3 regions of the Comamonas sp. B-9 genome follow, and region 1 is predicted to be linked to each of the others. Evidence: predicted binding sites of a transcription regulator. Region 1 holds the regulator's gene; each other region holds the start of a gene.
The links. The regulator sigma-54, encoded in region 1, starts transcription at its own class of promoters, with help from an activator protein. The targets are predictions, from matches to a motif close to TGGCANGNAANCTGCTTT.
Positions count from the first base shown of each region.

Region 1 (2,262 bases):
GTGATCTTTGACGAGACCTTCATGCACTGGGCCGAGAACCGCTCCGAAGGCAACCGCATCGTGCTGTTCTGCGATGTCGAGCGCCCGATGACCAATGGCTTTGCGCAGTGGCTCAACCGCTGGCTGGGCACGCATGTGGTGGCTGCCGCCAGCTCGCCCAACAACGAAGGTGATCCGCGCGGCTTCATCAGCCGCATCTTCAAGATCTCGTTCTACATGGGCCAGTACCGCCGCCGCTTCAAGGCCTGGAACAAGACGGCCTACAAGTTCACCAAGTTCGGCCTGATGCTCGCCGCTCTGGCCTTGTTCATCTGGTGGCTGTGGCCGAAGTAAATCGGCAGCTTCCACAAGCGAAAACCGCAGTGCCCAGGCAGCTGCGGTTTTTTTATGGTGGCTGAGACTTTGGCTACAGCGCCTTGCGCAAGCTGGCGGGCGGGATGCGCATGGCCTCGCGGTACTTGGCCACCGTGCGGCGCGCGCATTCAATGCCCTGGGCCTGCAGCAGATCGGCGATTTTTGCATCCGACAGCGGCTTCTTCGCGCTTTCCTCGTCCAGCAGCTGCTTGATCAGCGCCTTCACGGCCGTGCTCGACGCACTGCCCCCGGTCTCGGTGCCCAAGCCCGAGCCAAAGAAGTACTTGAGCTCAAACGTGCCCTGGGGCGTGGCCATGTACTTGGCCGTGGTCACGCGGCTGATGGTGGATTCATGCAGGCCCAGCTCATCGGCAATCTCGCGCAGCACCATGGGGCGCATCGCCAGCTCGCCATGCACAAAGAAATTGCGCTGGCGCTCGACGATGGCCTGCGAGACGCGCAAGATGGTGTCAAAGCGCTGCTGGATGTTCTTGATGAACCAGCGCGCCTCCTGCAGCCGCTGCTGCAGTGCGCCATGGCCTTCGCTGCCCTTGTGGCTGCGCAAGGCATTGGCGTAGACATCCTGCACGCGCAGGCGCGGCATCACCTCGGCATTGAGCTGCACGCTGAAACCGGGCACCGGCAGGCCGCGCTCATTGCTGGGTCGCACGATGACATCGGGGATGATGGTGTTGCGGTCCACATCGGCATAGGGCCGGCCGGGGCGGGGTTCGAGCTTGGCGATCAGCGCCAGCGCGCTGCGCACCGCCGCCTCGTTACAGCCGGTCAGCTGCACCAGCTTGCGCACATCACGGCGCGCCAGCAGATCAAGGGACTCCTGGCAGACCAGCAAGGCAGTCTCCAGCGCCAGCGCATCGGCCTCGGGCGTGTCCGAGCCCTCTTCATCCAACAGGCGCTGCTGGGCCTTGATCTGCAGCTGCATGCATTCTGACAGGTTGCGCGCGCCCACACCAATCGGCTCCAGGCTTTGCAGCAAGCGCAGCGCCACGGTCAGGTGGTGCAGCAGCGCCTCGTAGCGCTCGGGGTCCGAAGCATCGCCAAAGCTTTGCGCGAGCTCGGCCAGCGTTTCTTCGAGGTAGCCGTCGTCGTTCAGCGATTCGATCAGAAAGTAGAGCGCGGCCCGGTCTTCCTGGCACAGGCGCAGCGACAAGGCCTGGCGGTGCAGCACATCCTGCAGGCTCAGGTGCTCGCTGCGGCGGTCGGACATCGGCGTCTCGTCGTCGTCATCGCCTGCGCTGGAGCGGGCGGGCAGATCGCCGCCCCACTCTTCCCAGTCCGATGCCGAATCGCCGGCAGCGGCCTCCGCATCGACGCCGGTTTCCTTGCCCGCAGCAAAATCCAGCGGCTGGTCGGAGGTTCCGGGCTCGAAATCGCTGCTGTTGCTGGTGTCGGCGCTGGCAGCAGTATCGGCAGCCTTGTCGGCTGCGTCTGCAGCTTCGGCAGATTCAGCGGCTTCTTTACCGGCTTCGGCCTCGGGGGCCTCATCGCCCTCGCGCTCCAGAAACGGGTTTTCGTCGAGCATCTGCTCGACTTCCTGCGTCAGCTCCTGCGTGGACAGCTGCAGCAGGCGGATCGACTGCTGCAGCTGGGGCGTCAGGGTCAGGTTCTGCGATACGCGCAGCGACAGCGACGGCATCATGGCTGCGCCTTTGCAGCGGCTGCGGCAGTTGGCAACAGATCAGCCCTACCGGGCCCGCAGCGCAGGTCGGTAGCTTGGCTGGCACGCCCGCCAAGGCGTGCGGTGTCACATACGGAAATGTTCACCCAGATACACCCTCCGGACCTCTGCGTTCTCCACAATCTCTTGCGGCGTCCCGGCGGCCAGCACCTTGCCATCGCTGATGATGCAGGCATGGTCACAGATACCCAGGGTTTCGCGCACATTGT
Region 1 covers NZ_APCR01000297.1:11,215-13,476, forward strand. Annotated here, with positions in the region: gene H928_RS0102330 (aspartyl/asparaginyl beta-hydroxylase domain-containing protein) at 1-333, shown strand, start outside; gene H928_RS0102335 (RNA polymerase factor sigma-54) at 407-2,014, opposite strand; gene lptB (LPS export ABC transporter ATP-binding protein) at 2,120-2,262, opposite strand, start outside.

Region 2 (2,262 bases), on a different contig from region 1:
GTCGTGCTGGTGTTCTTTGGCTTTACCCAGTGCCCCGATGTCTGCCCGACCACCTTGGGTGACCTGGCCGCCGTCAAGCAAAAGCTCGGCGCCAAGGGTGACAAGCTGCAGGTGATCTTTGCCTCGGTCGATCCTGCCCGCGACACGCCCGAGATTCTGCAGGCCTACCTGGCCAACTTTGACCCCAGCTTTCTGGCGCTGCGCGGCAGCGACGAGGAAACGGCCAAGATGGCCAAGGACTTCAAGGTTTACTACAAGCGGGTCGAGGGCCAGACCCCGGGCAGCTACACGATGGACCATACCGCGGGCGACTACATCTTCGACCCGGAAGGCCGCCTGCGTCTGTACAGCCGCTATGGCACGCCAGTCGATACCCTGGCCAAGGACATTGAGCAGCTGATCGACGGCGCTTAAGCGCTTACACGCTTAACAGCGCAGGGCAAGCGCTGCACTCACATCGACCAGATACGCGGCCGCTGCGCCGGCAAGCCCCAGAGGCTGCTGCGCCAATGGCCCCAGACCGTCTTCCACAGCTGCATAGCGGGCTCCACCACGGGCGCCAGACCACGCAGCACCAGCATATGCTCGTTCGGTGCAGTCACGCCCGCGATCACCTCTGCAGGCGCGGCTTCCAGCAACAGTTGGGTGCTCTCCAGCAGCGCTTCGCGTTGCGCGCGGGTGATCGGCGAGCCGCTGGCATAGAGCAGGCTGCCCATGCAGCGCTGGCCCGCCAGGCCCAGCTGGCCGTTGAGCAGCAACTCATCATCGGCCCGGATGCGGCCCCGTTCCAGAAAATGCCCCGGCCAGGCGATGTGCTGTGAAAACACGCCCTGGGTAAAGGGCTGACCGGCCAGCGGCAGGCCCAGCGCGGTGATGTCCCAGGTCAGCAGCCCGGCTCCCGGTGCCAGCGCCATCTGCAGCTCATTGGCCGCGTCGCAGGCATTGTAGGCAATGGCCTCCAGCGGCAGCCATTCCAGCCGGGCGCCGGCCTGCAGCTTAAGGCGGGTGCGCTGCAAGGCCGGCTGGCCATTGCTTTTGTAAAAGCGCGTCGCGCCCGGCGTGGTGATGAGGGCATGGGCCCCTGCCGCCACCTCGACCGAGATATCCAGCACATCGCCCCCCACCAGGCCGCCGGGCGGGTGCACCAGCACGTTGTGGCAAATGCCTGGGCCTTCGGGGTAGAGGCTTTTGAGAATGCGCAGCGGGCCATCGTGGCTGAACTGCACCGAGGTCTTGCCGGCTTGCTGGCCGTAGCGCAGGTCTAGTTGGGCATGCCAGCTCATGGCTGCGGCTGGTGCTGAATGCCCGCTGGCCAGCAGGGCCCAAGGGCCGGGATCGGAGGTGAGTAGGGTGCACAAGACATGGCTGGGGTTTTGCAAGCCACGTGCCAGGAACTGCACCGCCCTGGGGTGCTGGCTGTGCTGAATTGGTGCATGCACGGCAGGTCTGCATGCTTGTGGTGCAAGGATCAGAGGATGCAGCACGGAAAGCGTGCATGCCCTGCCGCTGCAGCCCCTTGGCATGTGCCTTGCTTTGCACTAGGTATGGAACTGACACCTCGCGAAAAAGACAAGCTGCTGATCTTTACCGCCGCCTTGCTGGCCGAGCGGCGCCTGGCCCGGGGGCTCAAGCTGAACTACCCCGAGGCGGTGGCGCTGATCAGCGCCTTTGTGATGGAGGGCGCGCGCGATGGCAAAACGGTTGCCCAGCTGATGAGCGCTGGCCGCACGGTGCTCAAGCGCGCCGATGTGATGGAGGGCATCCCCGAGATGATTGCCGATATCCAGATCGAGGCGACCTTTCCCGATGGCACCAAGCTCGTCACCGTGCATGAGCCCATTGTCTGAATCCCCATCTTTTCCCTTGCGCAAGCCTAGCACCATGAACTTCAAGAAACTCTCTGCCACCGTGGCGGCTGCCGCTGCCGCTGCCGCCTTGCCGCTGTCCGCACTCGCCCATGTAGGCAGCGACGGCGGCGGCCACCATGGCTTTTTGAGCAGCTTCGGACATGCCTTTGCCCACCCGTTTACCGGCGCGGACCATATGGCGGCGATGCTGGCCGTGGGCGCCTGGAGTGCGCTGACGGTGACGCCTGCCTGGCGCGCACCGGCCGCCTTTGTGGCCCTGCTGGTGGCGGGGGCGCTGGCAGGTTTTGCCGGTCTGTGGGTGCCCGGCGTGGAGCCGATGATTGCCGCATCGGTGCTGGTGCTAGGCCTGCTGGTGGCGGTGCAAAAGCAGATGCCCTGGGTGCTGGCCGCTGCG
Region 2 covers NZ_KE148546.1:39,770-42,031, reverse strand. Annotated here, with positions in the region: gene H928_RS0109440 (SCO family protein) at 1-414, shown strand, start outside; gene H928_RS0109435 (urease accessory protein UreD) at 453-1,283, opposite strand; gene H928_RS0109430 (urease subunit gamma) at 1,545-1,847, shown strand; gene H928_RS0109425 (HupE/UreJ family protein) at 1,882-2,262, shown strand, end outside.
Region 2: a site for sigma-54 is predicted at 1,373-1,390, ahead of H928_RS0109435 (urease accessory protein UreD). Genes of this name have one in related genera too.

Region 3 (2,262 bases), on a different contig from region 1:
CGCCTGGGCCCGCACCCTTCGGGTGGCAGCGGCGCGCGGCTGTGCAATGCGATTGCCTATACCTTGCAAGGCGTGGCGGCCCTGCCTGCGCTGCGCGCCCAGGTGCAGGCCGGGCGGCTCACGCCCCCCGCTTGTACCGATGCCTTTGCGCGCCTGATTGCCGGCTGTCTGTCCGTCGTGTTTGAGGCGGCCGACAGCGCCAACGAGCCCGAGATATCGCGCATGCTGGTGGCCCTGTTTCACCTGATGCAGGGCAAGGAGCTGGCCGGGCAGGAGCGCGCCTGCGGCACCAGCGCCTTTGCCTCAGGCCAGCTGCAGCCCAGTGCCCGGGCGCAGTGGCTGCATTTGATCGAATCGCAGGAGCGCTGTTTTGAGGTGTTTGCCAGCCTGGCTACGCCGCGCGTGCTGGTGCTGTGGCAGGCCCATATGGCGGGCGATACCGACATGGCGGCGGTGGAGCGCATGCGCCGCGTGGCCCATACCGCGAGCGGGGCCAGCCTGAGCCGCAGTTGGAGCGCCGACTGGTTTGCGGCCTGCAGCCACCGGCTCGATGCCTTGCATGGCGTGGAGACCTTGGTCGCCCAGGAGCTGCAGGTGCTGTGCCTGCACAAGCTGCAGGCGCAGGAGCGGGCGCTGGCGGCCTTGCAGGCGCTGCCACCGGGTGCTGAACCTGCCCAAGAGGGCGTAAAGGGCGCAGAGGGCGCCGAGGGCAGCGAAGGCGGCATGGCCTTTTTTGAGGCCTCGGCGCCGCCCGATACCTGGTCGCTCGATGCCGTGGGCGCGCCGGCGCTGGGGCGCGATATCCTGTCGCTGGTGCAGCAGCAATCGCAGCGGCTGCAGACCATGCAAACCCAGATTGATGAAGCCAGGACGGCCCTGCATGAGCGCAAGACCCTGGAGCGCGCCAAGGGCCTGCTGATGGCCCAGCACCAGCTCAGCGAGAGCGATGCCTACCAGCTGCTGCGCCAGACGGCGATGAACCAGAACAAGCGCATGCTGGAGGTGGCCGAGGCCGTGCTGGCAATGGCGGCCTTGGTGCCCCAAGCCCCTGCAGCCCCTGCTGCAACTGAGCGCTAGCAGCTTTCCCCCGCGCACCAAAGCATGGCAGCCGCTGGCCCGCGGGCTGCTGCAATGCACCATTGCAGGGACGCGGGCCGCTGTGTAGCGCCGGCCCAGGTCGCCTCTCCAGAGGGAAGCACTGCAATTTTTTGAATTGGCATGGAATATGCATTGGTCTCCCCAACCAGGCCAAAGGCGGCCTGTTTCCGGTAATCGCGAGTTATTTCGGGACAACGGCGTCCCTTTCCTGACGGTGCAAGCCCTCAGCGAAAGGACGCCGTTTTTTGTTTTTGGAATCTGCAACGCCTTCGATGGAGTTTGACAAGAATGACGATACGCCCCACCCCTGACACCGCCCTGGCGGCAGAGGCTTCGCCCGCTTCTTCGCCGCTGGCAGGCCGCCGCCAGTTCTTGCGCCATGGCGCCCAGGCAGCGGCCGCCACCTTTGTCTACAGCGCGCTGGGCCACCAGGGCGTCTGGGCCGCAGGCTCGGATGCACCGGAGAAAAAAGAGGTCAATATCGGCTTTATCCCGCTGACCGACTGCGCCAGCGTGGTGATGGCCTCGGTGCTGGGCCTGGACCAGAAGTACGGCGTCAAGATCACGCCGACCAAGGAAGCGAGCTGGGCTGGCGTGCGCGACAAGCTGGTCAATGGCGACCTGGACTTTGCCCATGTGCTCTACGGTCTGGTCTACGGCGTGCAGCTGGGCGTGGGCAGCCCGCAAAAGGACATGGCGGTGCTGATGACGCTCAACCGCAATGGCCAGGCGATCACCCTGTCCAAAAAGCTGGCCGACAAGGGCGCTGTGGATGCGGCGTCTCTGGCCAAGCTGATGGGCGCGGAAAAGCGCGAATACACCTTTGCGCAGACCTTCCCCACGGGCACCCATGCGATGTGGCTGTACTACTGGCTGGCGAGCGCGGGCATCCACCCGCTCAAGGATGCGAAAGTGATCACCGTGCCGCCGCCGCAGATGGTGGCCAATATGCGCGTGGGCAATATGGATGGCTTTTGCGTGGGCGAGCCCTGGGGCCACCGCGCGATCATGGATGGCATTGGCATCACGGCCGTCACCACCCAGGACATCTGGCGTGACCACCCGGAAAAGGTGCTGGGCTGCACGCAGGACTTTGTCAGCCGCCACCCCAATGCGGCACGCGCCGTGACCATGGCGATTCTGGAGGCGGGCCGCTGGATCGAT
Region 3 covers NZ_KE148641.1:5,056-7,317, reverse strand. Annotated here, with positions in the region: gene H928_RS0119500 (nitrate regulatory protein) at 1-1,077, shown strand, start outside; gene H928_RS0119495 (CmpA/NrtA family ABC transporter substrate-binding protein) at 1,387-2,262, shown strand, end outside.
Region 3: a site for sigma-54 is predicted at 1,215-1,232, ahead of H928_RS0119495 (CmpA/NrtA family ABC transporter substrate-binding protein). Genes of this name have one in related genera too.